3 regions of the Photobacterium sp. TY1-4 genome follow, and region 2 is predicted to be linked to each of the others. Evidence: predicted binding sites of a transcription regulator. Region 2 holds the regulator's gene; each other region holds the start of a gene.

Region 1 (3,284 bases), 690 kb from region 2:
TTTACTCACCCTTTTGTGCCCATTTATCCTGACAGTCAGTTATTCGTCACAAGGAGGAAAAAAAGTGGCAATTTCAATCCCCTATCCACACTTCAACCCTGACGTGTCCGTCAGTCACACAGGAGGAATGGCCTATGGCTTTGGCTACGTCTTCTTCTGCGTCCGGTGAATTCAATCCCAAGGAAATGATGAAGCAGGCGGAAATTTACGCCGTGGGGAAAGCCACCAAGCCGACCCGGACCACGGTTGCGCTGGCCGTCACGGCCGGTGTCTTCATCGGCCTGGCATTCGTATTCTACCTCACCGTCACCACCGGCGGCAGCAATCTGAGCTGGGGGCTGAATCGCCTGCTCGGCGGTGTGGCATTCAGCCTGGGTCTGATCCTGGTGGTGATTTGCGGCGGCGAGCTGTTTACCAGCACCGTGCTGTCGGCCATTGCCTGTGCCAACCGTCAGATCAGCCCGCGGCAGATGCTGGGCACTTGGGGCAAGGTGTATGCGGGGAACTTCCTCGGCGCCATGCTGCTGCTGGTCCTGGTCTCCATAGCCGGGCTGTATCAGCTCGACGGTGGCCAGTGGGGCCTTAATGCACTCAATGTCGCCCAGCACAAGCTGCACCACCAGCCGATGCAGGCGTTTGCCCTGGGGGTGCTGTGTAACCTGCTGGTTTGTCTGGCGGTCTGGATGACCTTCTGCTCGACCAACATGATGACCAAGATGGCGATGGTGATCCTTCCCGTCGCGATGTTTGTCAGCACCGGCTTTGAGCACAGCGTCGCCAACATGTTCATGGTACCGCTCGGGATCACCATTCAGCACCTGGCCCCGGACACGTTCTGGCTGGAACTGGGCGTTGACCCTAGCCAATATGCTGATCTGACCTTCCGCAACTTCATCTTTGCCAACCTGATCCCGGTCACCCTGGGCAATATCGTCGGCGGCGGCGTCCTGGTCGGCCTCGGCTACTGGACCATTTACCGCGCCCCGCTCGAGGCACTGCCGACGGCAACCCTGATTCACCCTGACTTTTCAACGACTTCAACACGGAATATGGAAAATACTATGCTGCAGGAAAACCTACTTGTGAACGACTTCATGCGCCCGGCCGACGTCACGCTGCACCCGGGGATGCCGGTTGCCGACGCCCTGGATCGGCTCTTCGCGGCCCAGTTGACCGGTGCCCCGGTGCTGACCCAAGATCAGCGTCTGGTGGGTTACTTCTCGATGCATGACAGCCTGATCGATCTCTGGCTCAACGATTACATGCCGGATCCGGAGCGCAAGGTGCAGGATCTGATGAAACACGAGATCCAGACCGTCAGCCCGGACAATGCCATTGTGGAAATTGCCGAGTACATGAGTATTGATAAAAATATTCTCTACCCGGTCACCAGCGGCGGTATCGCCACCCAGCTCACCACCCAGTCACTGAGCGAGCGCGCCCGCACTATGGTGATCACCCGGCCGCACCAGTTCCCGGTGGTAGAAGACAACAAACTGGTCGGTATGATCAGCCGCCAGGACGTCATGCGAGCCCTGCGCCCGGTCTATGGTCAAACCGTGGCCGTGACCGCAATTGAGCAAGACACTGCTGCCGACGGCCGCGAGCTGGCCTGATCCCCCTGCCTGCCAGTTCGCTGGCAGGCATTTTCCCGCCAAATCCGACGACTGCTCACACTCCCGCCCCCGAGCAGGATGATTATCCAAGAAATTATCACAGCACATGATATGATTGCGGCGCCGACCAAGAGCAAACGTTTGCATAACTGTAATTTAGACTGACAGCCCGATATTCGCTGTCATTGCATCGCGAGGTCCTGACCGCCCCATGAAAAGTGATATTCAAATCTGCCGTGACACGGCCCTGCTCCCGATTGAACACCTGGCCCGTCAGGCCGGCTTTCTGCCCGATGACCTCACCCCACAAGGCCCCCTGAAAGCCAAGGTGAAACCCGCCGTGCTCAAGCGCCTCGCCGATCGCCCCGAAGGCAAGCTGATCGCCGTCACCGCGATTACCCCGACCCCGCTCGGGGAAGGCAAAACCGTCACCACCATCGGTCTGGCCCAGGGTCTGGCCAAGTTGGGGCAGAGTGTCATGGCCTGTATCCGGCAGCCGTCAATGGGACCGGTCTTCGGGGTCAAAGGCGGCGCAGCCGGCGGCGGCTACAGCCAGGTCGCCCCGATGGAACAGCTGAACCTGCACCTGACCGGCGATATTCACGCGGTCACCGCCGCGCATAACCTGGCGGCGGCGGCACTCGATGCCCGGATCTACCATGAGCAACGGCTCGGCAGTGAAGCATTTGAAGCCCGGACCGGCCTAGCGGCCCTGAACATCGACCTCAACCGCATCACCTGGAAGCGGGTCATGGATCAGAATGATCGCGCCCTGCGGATGATCACCATCGGCAACAATGAACCGGGCAAAACCAGCAACGGGATTGCCCGCAATGACGGCTTTGATATCTCAGCGGCCTCCGAGCTGATGGCGATTCTTGCCCTGTCGAGCGATCTGGCCGACATGCGCCGTCGCCTGGGCCGCATTGTGCTGGCCTACACGCGGGAATGTACCCCGGTCACCGCCGAGGATCTCCAGGTCGCCGGGGCGATGGCCGTGACCTTGCGCGAAGCCATCGAACCGACCCTGATGCAGACGCTGGAAGGCGTGCCGACGCTGATCCATGCCGGACCGTTTGCCAATATTGCCCACGGCAACTCATCGATCATCGCCGATCGCATTGCGCTCAAGCTCAGTGACTACACGATCACTGAAGGCGGGTTCGGCTCCGATATGGGATTTGAGAAAGCCTGTAATATCAAGGCTCAACAAGCCGACCGTGGCCCGGACTGCGCCGTGGTAGTAGCCACCCTGCGCGGCCTCAAAGCCAATTCCGGCCATTATGACCTGCGTCCCGGCCAGTCCCTGCCGCCATCACTGTTCGAGCCGGACGCCGATGCGCTGCACGCCGGATTTGCCAACCTCAAATGGCACATCGAAAACGCTGCCCGGTACGGGGTGCCGGTGGTGGTTGCCATCAACTGCTTCCCGCAGGACAGCGACCAAGAGCTGGCCCAACTGGCAGAAATGATCCAGGCCGAAGATTTCGCCACCACCGTCGAACTGGCGCTCAGCCATGCCTTTGCCCGGGGCGGAGAGGGCGCGATTGAATTGGCCGAAGCCGTGGTGCGGGCCTGCCGACAGCCGACCGATTTCAAGCCGCTGTACCATCCGGCGCAGAGTCTGGAAGAAAAACTAATGATCCTGGCCGAAGTCGGCTACGGCGG
Region 2 (3,284 bases):
ATCCATGATCTCAATCTGGCCGCCCAATATGCCGATCGGTTAGTGATCATCAATCAAGGCAAAGTGCAGGCTGATGGCACGCCATGGCAGGCGTTAACCCCCGACATCATCCAGCAGGTCTATGGCTGGCCGGTCCACGTCAGCAAACATCCGACCCAGGATTTCCCGGTCGTATTGCCCGCAGGATAAGGAAACCTGCCTAACCTGCACCATCCCCAGCACGATTCTCCCGGTTTTCCTCCGGGAGAAGCGATGGCCGACATAAAGAACACCACCAGATATGCATCCAATTTGAGAAAATTTGCAGTGAGTTTGTTGATATCTATCAAGAATTACTACCTTGCGATACAGAAACGTTGCACTGTGCGCTACACTCAGTAGAATGTGATCGCAAGCGATTACACAATGCAACGCCTGAAAGGCGAGAAGAACAAGAAAGCCGCTCGGAAGAGAAGCGGCTTTTTGACGTTTTATACGCAGTATGAAACAGCATGATGATCCCTGTGAACGCAGATCATCATGCCAAACTGAACAAGTATCTGGCCTGACTCCAAGAAGCAAACCAGATACTTATTCAGTTTGGTGCACGGCTGTTGAATGCTGTTCAGATCAATGAAGAGAAATGGGCCCAAGCCCGCTTTGAATTATTAGAAGAATAAGTATGGCAACGATTAAAGATGTTGCACGTTTGGCAGGTGTTTCAACCACAACAGTGTCTCACGTGATCAATAAAACCCGGTTTGTTGCAGAAGCAACCCAGAAGAAAGTGCTGGCCGCCGTGGATGAGCTCAACTATGCCCCGAGCGCTGTGGCGCGAAGCCTGAAATGTAACACCACCCGGACCATCGGCATGCTGGTGACCAAATCAACCAACCCGTTCTTTGCCGAAGTTGTACATGGGGTTGAAGAATATTGTTATGGCGAAGGCTACACGCTGATCCTGTGTAACACCGAAGGGAACCTGGAAAAGCAACGTGACTATCTGCGCATGCTGGCTGAAAAGCGGGTCGACGGATTACTGGTGATGTGTTCCGATCTGGACGATAAACTGCTGGCCCTGCTCGAGCGCCAGAAAGATCTGCCGATGGTGGTCATGGACTGGGGTCCGGAGAGCCCGCACACCGACAAAATCCAGGACAATGCGGAATTGGGTGGCTATGTCGCGACCAAATACTTTATTGAACACGGCCACCAGAAAATTGGCTGCCTGACCGGACACAGTGAAAAACTGACCTGCCGTGAGCGCCTCAAAGGCTTCCACAAAGCCATGGCTGAAGCCAATTTGAGCGTCAATCCGGACTGGCTGATTGAAGGCGATTTTGAGTGTGAATCTGCCGTGGCGGCTGCCAAGCAGTTCATCGCCATGGAAGAGCGCCCGACCGCGATTTTCTGCTTTAACGACATTATGGCAATGGCGCTGATCAGTACGTTTGAGCAAGCGGGTCTGCGCGTGCCGGATGATATCTCCATCATCGGTTATGACAATATCGATCTAGCGCCGTACTTCTCACCACCGCTCACCACCATCCACCAGCCGAAACAACGGTTGGGTAAGAAAGCCATTGAAATCCTGATGGCACGGGTGAAAGACAAACAACATGAACGCCGGATCTTTGAAATGGCGCCCGAATTGGTCGTGAGAAAATCAGTCAAGAACCTAAACATCTGATTTCATAAACACTTCAATTTTTCTTTTCAAAAAAACCGATAGCTTGCTATCGGTTTTTTGTTGCAATTTTGACCATCCTCTGACCACAGATTTACATCCCGAATTTATCAAGACCCATAACGTGTTAAATCTGGCCCAATCCCGACCAACTTGTTCAAAATTTAATAAGTTTTAAATTTTTGCTAGCAGGCTTTAGGATCTATTTGTGGGAGCAATATCACATTTTTAAAAATGGGACCAAGTTCAAAAATATCTTCTGAGATATGCTTGTTTATGTCACGAACAAGGCAAACCATTCTAAAGAATGGGACGCAAAGCCTCCGGCCTAAGAGTTACTTATTTATCAATAACTAAGTGGACTTATGGTAGCGGGGTTGCCGATGGATGTAGCAAGAAGTCATGTTCAGAATCCTGACAAATCCCTGACATTGCTTTTCTTCGTAATTTGCTAATCTGAATCCTCGCTCTGTTGTTAGGTGACTCGAGAAATTTTTCACCGAGTAAGAAGCATGGACAAACCAGTACTTAAAGATTCTCTTCGACTGTTTCAATGTTTTGAAAATGTAAAATCACGTTCAATGTTTGGTGGTTTTGGGATTTTCTCAGGCGAAACCATGTTTGCGTTAGTGGTTAACGACAAACTTCACCTGCGTGCCAATGCCGAAAACGAAGAACAATTTAAACAAGCAGGACTCAGCCCATACGTTTACAAAAAGCGTGGATTTCCGGTCGTCACCAAACACTTCGCAATTCCTGAGGAGTGGTGGGATGCGCCAGAGCAAATTATCGAACACGCCAAACAATCTTTTGAGGCTGCTAAACAGGACAAGGAAAAGAAAAGCCAGACCGGCCCGAGCCGTATCAAGGATTTGCCGAACCTACGTTTAGCCAACGAACGAATGCTGAAAAAAGCAGGGATTTGTACCGTCGACGAACTCTACGAAGCCGGTGCATTAAACGCTTATAAAGCTCTGCAGGAAACGCATCAGGAAACGGTCAGTATCGACTTGCTCTGGGCGCTGGAAGGCGCGGTGAGCGGACGTCACTGGTCCGTCATTCCACCGCAGCGTCGTTCCGAGCTGTTGTCAAAACTCAACGGCTGAACCCTTCCCGATTCATTGTGAAAAAGAGGCGGCTTGCGCCTCTTTTTTTATTTCATGCTTCGCTTCCCATCCCTTAACCAAGCCATCCCTGACCTGAACAAGCATTTAAGAAGCAAACTACGCGGTTCAATGTCGGTCGCCACGGGGAGTATTTATATGCCCTGCGCCCTGTCAAATTTGTACCAACCGAAAGACATTTTTCTGTTAAGAAATGACAAAGATTGACACCACTCCCAAAGCTGTTCACAAATTCATCAACAGGGTTTTCATCCCTTGCGACCTCAGTAGAATTGGGGCGTCAACGCAGCCGGAAGGAAGGTATCATGTACAGCTCGCAGCCTTTTCCAGGACAATCCAATCAGATGTTCAAAGACAAGTTTTGCAAATGGCCAAAACTGATGCGCCTGTTAGTCCTGCTGAACTTTCTGCCGACAGCAATCATCGTCTTTGTTGTCCATCAACAACTGGCCCCGTTTTCAATGCTCGATGAAATACTAGCCTTGACCGCTGGG
Region 3 (3,284 bases), 1.3 Mb from region 2:
TGATAATACAGCCATGATTAATCAGGCAATTGGCGCAGACTGTGCGTTGATGACCTCTGCTCAGCATAGGACGAGGAAAGATGAAGAAAATTGAAGCCGTTATTAAGCCGTTTAAGCTTGATGATGTTCGAGAAGCGCTTGCAGAAGTCGGCATCACCGGGATGACGGTGTCGGAAGTCAAGGGCTTTGGGCGCCAGAAAGGGCACACGGAGCTGTATCGTGGCGCCGAGTATATGGTTGATTTCCTACCGAAAGTGAAGCTGGAAATCGTGGTGGCGGATGATGTCGCGGAGCAATGCATCGAGACCATTATCGAGACGGCGCAAACCGGTAAGATCGGTGACGGCAAGATCTTTATGTTCGATGTTGAGCGTGTGGTGCGGATCCGCACCGGCGAAGAAGACGAAGACGCTATCTAAGACGCCTTGCGTCGTTGCCGAAAGTGATGAAAAAGGCTTGCCGGGTGGGCAAGCCTTTTTTGATCCGCGCCGTTGCAGTATGACAACTAGCCGGCAATCGCCGAGCCGCTGTAGCGTCCGGGCTTGTGGTTCATCGCCAGCACCAGGTTCAGCATCACCGCACCCAGCACAGACAGCGCCAGGGTCATCGGGCTGACCAGGAAGTAGGAGGCGATCAGGATACAGAGGTCGATCCCCATCTGCAGTTTGCCGGCCGACCAGCCGAACTTTTCCTGTAAATAGAGGACCAGCACATTGAATCCGCCCAGGCTGGTCTGATGGCGAAACAGGATCAGCATCCCCAGTCCCATCAGCAGTCCGCCGATCATCGCGCAGTACAGCGGCTCCAGCCGGCTGATTTCCAGCACGTAGTGCATATGGTCGGTGATCACCGAGACCAGACCGCCGGAGATAATGCTGGTGACGGCAAAACTGCGGCTCATCCGGAACCAGGCCATCAGGTAGAACGGAGTATTGAGCAGAAAATACAGCTGGCCGAACGACAGGCCGATAAACTGGCTGAGCAAAAGGGCAAGACCTGTGGTGCCGCCGGTCAGCAAATGGGCTTGCTGAAGAAAGAACACGCCCTGGGCGACGACAAAGGTGCCGGTCAGGATCGCAATGATGTTCTCTTTATGGGAATGATGATAACCGCTCAAAAAATCAGACTCCTTGTTTCTGACCCGATCCGAGCGTCGTGACCGATGATCAGAACGGTGGGATCGGAAGATGCTTGCTGGCGGCAATCATACTGGGTCAGGCCGCAAAACGAGAAGTCGGTCGCGGAAATGGCCAACTCAGCTGTGTCATTAAATTTGTACAACTTTGTAAACTATTAATTTCATAAATTTCTTGCAAAATAGAGATGATAAACTAAAGAGCGCTGATGATGGCTTCATCAAGATGAAAGGAATTCATGCAGGCATGGAAAATAAACATGTAGAAATCGTAAGAAAAAGGGCAATCAGGACTATCTGATCCGGATCAAATTCTGTAAAATACAGCGCTATGTACCAAGGTGACGAAAACGTTTGCGTTCAGGCGGTGCCTGGCCTCATGTTTTTTCAATGTTCACCGAAAATTACGGTTTACCATTCATTCGCAGACAGAACGGTTTTTTTGGTGCTTCTGCGGGTGTGTATGAGAACAATCTGAGTCAGGAGATACAGATGCTAAAGCGCGACATGAATATTGCCGATTATGACGCAGAACTTTTTGCAGCTATTCAGGAAGAGACTGCGCGTCAGGAAGAGCACATCGAGTTAATTGCCTCTGAAAACTACACCAGCCCGCGTGTAATGGAAGCACAAGGTTCTCAGCTGACCAACAAATATGCCGAAGGTTACCCGGGTAAGCGTTACTACGGCGGTTGTGAGTACGTGGATAAAGCGGAGCAACTGGCGATCGACCGTGCTTGCCAGCTATTCGGTGCCGAGTATGCCAACGTTCAGCCGCATTCCGGCTCACAAGCTAATAACGCGGTGTACATGGCCTTGCTGAATGCCGGGGATACCGTGCTGGGTATGAGCCTGGCGCACGGTGGTCACCTGACCCACGGTTCTCCGGTAAACTTCTCCGGCCGTCTGTACAACATCGTGCCTTACGGCATCGATGAAGCGGGCAAAATCGACTACGAAGAAATGGAAGCCCTGGCGGTTGAGCACCAGCCGAAAATGATCATCGGTGGTTTCTCTGCCTACTCACAGGTCGTTGACTGGAAACGCATGCGTGAAATCGCAGACAAAGTGGGTGCTTACCTGTTTGTCGATATGGCACACGTGGCGGGCCTGATCGCAGCGGGCGTTTATCCGAACCCGGTACCGCACGCACACGTGGTCACCACCACAACGCACAAAACACTGGCCGGTCCTCGCGGCGGTCTGATCCTGTCGAACGGCGGCGAAGATCTGTACAAGAAGCTGAACTCAGCCGTGTTCCCGGGCGCGCAGGGCGGTCCGCTGATGCACGTGATTGCAGCCAAAGCGGTGGCCTTCAAAGAAGCGATGGAACCAGAATTCAAAGAATACCAGGCGCGCGTGGTTGAGAACGCCAAGGCGATGGTCGGTGAGTTCCTGGAGCGTGGCTACAAGATTGTTTCCGGCAGCACCGAAAACCACCTGTTCCTGGTTGATCTGATCGACAAAGGCATCACCGGGAAAGAAGCGGACGCAGCACTGGGCGCGGCCAACATCACCGTGAACAAGAACAGCGTGCCGAACGATCCGCGCAGCCCGTTTGTCACCTCAGGCATTCGTCTGGGCACACCGGCGATCACCCGTCGTGGCTTCACCGCGGAAGATGCCAAGCAACTGGCTGGCTGGATCTGTGACATCCTGGACGACGTGAACAATCCTGCTGTGATTGAAGCGACCAAGGCGAAAGTGCTGGAGATCTGTCAGCGCCTGCCAGTCTACGCCTAATGCGGCGGTGCTCGCCCGACGCAGCGCGACCCGGGCGGCAGAACGCAAGTGAAAGCAAACGGCACCTGATTCAGGTGCCGTTTTGTTTTATCTGCCAGAATCATAAGAAAAACCCGGCCCGAAAGCTCAATAGCGGCGAGAAATGGGTTACACTGAGGCGACGAGTATGAGGAGGCAAGATGCATTGTCCTTTTTGCGGTGCAAATGACACCAAAGTAATCGATTCCCGTCTGGTGGCAGACGGTCATCAAGTCCGTCGCCGTCGTCAGTGTCTGGCCTGTAATGAGCGTTACACGACGTTTGAGACGGCAGAATTAGTGATGCCCCGGGTGATTAAAACCAATGGCAGTCGCGATCCGTTCAATGAAGAGAAGCTGCGGGGCGGGATTCAACGCGCCCTGGAAAA

Evidence for each region. The regulator PurR, encoded in region 2, represses purine synthesis genes. The targets are predictions, from matches to a motif close to TNANGNAAACGTTTNCNTNA.
Region 1: the regulator PurR is predicted to act here: its motif matches at 1,746-1,765, upstream of NH461_RS04035 (formate--tetrahydrofolate ligase).
Region 3: the regulator PurR is predicted to act here: its motif matches at 1,478-1,497, upstream of glyA (serine hydroxymethyltransferase).

What each region holds. Positions count from the first base shown of each region.
Region 1 is NZ_CP099734.1:801,229-804,512, reverse strand. It holds gene focA (formate transporter FocA) at 141-1,616, shown strand; gene NH461_RS04035 (formate--tetrahydrofolate ligase) at 1,828-3,284, shown strand, end outside.
Region 2 is NZ_CP099734.1:1,487,560-1,490,843, reverse strand. It holds gene NH461_RS07025 (heme ABC transporter ATP-binding protein) at 1-189, shown strand, start outside; gene purR (HTH-type transcriptional repressor PurR) at 662-1,669, shown strand; cyclic di-GMP riboswitch class I at 1,946-2,051, shown strand; gene NH461_RS07015 (TfoX/Sxy family DNA transformation protein) at 2,179-2,772, shown strand; gene NH461_RS07010 (hypothetical protein) at 3,096-3,284, shown strand, end outside.
Region 3 is NZ_CP099734.1:2,740,395-2,743,678, reverse strand. It holds gene glnB (nitrogen regulatory protein P-II) at 81-419, shown strand; gene NH461_RS12865 (YitT family protein) at 506-1,117, opposite strand; gene glyA (serine hydroxymethyltransferase) at 1,628-2,878, shown strand; gene nrdR (transcriptional regulator NrdR) at 3,058-3,284, shown strand, end outside.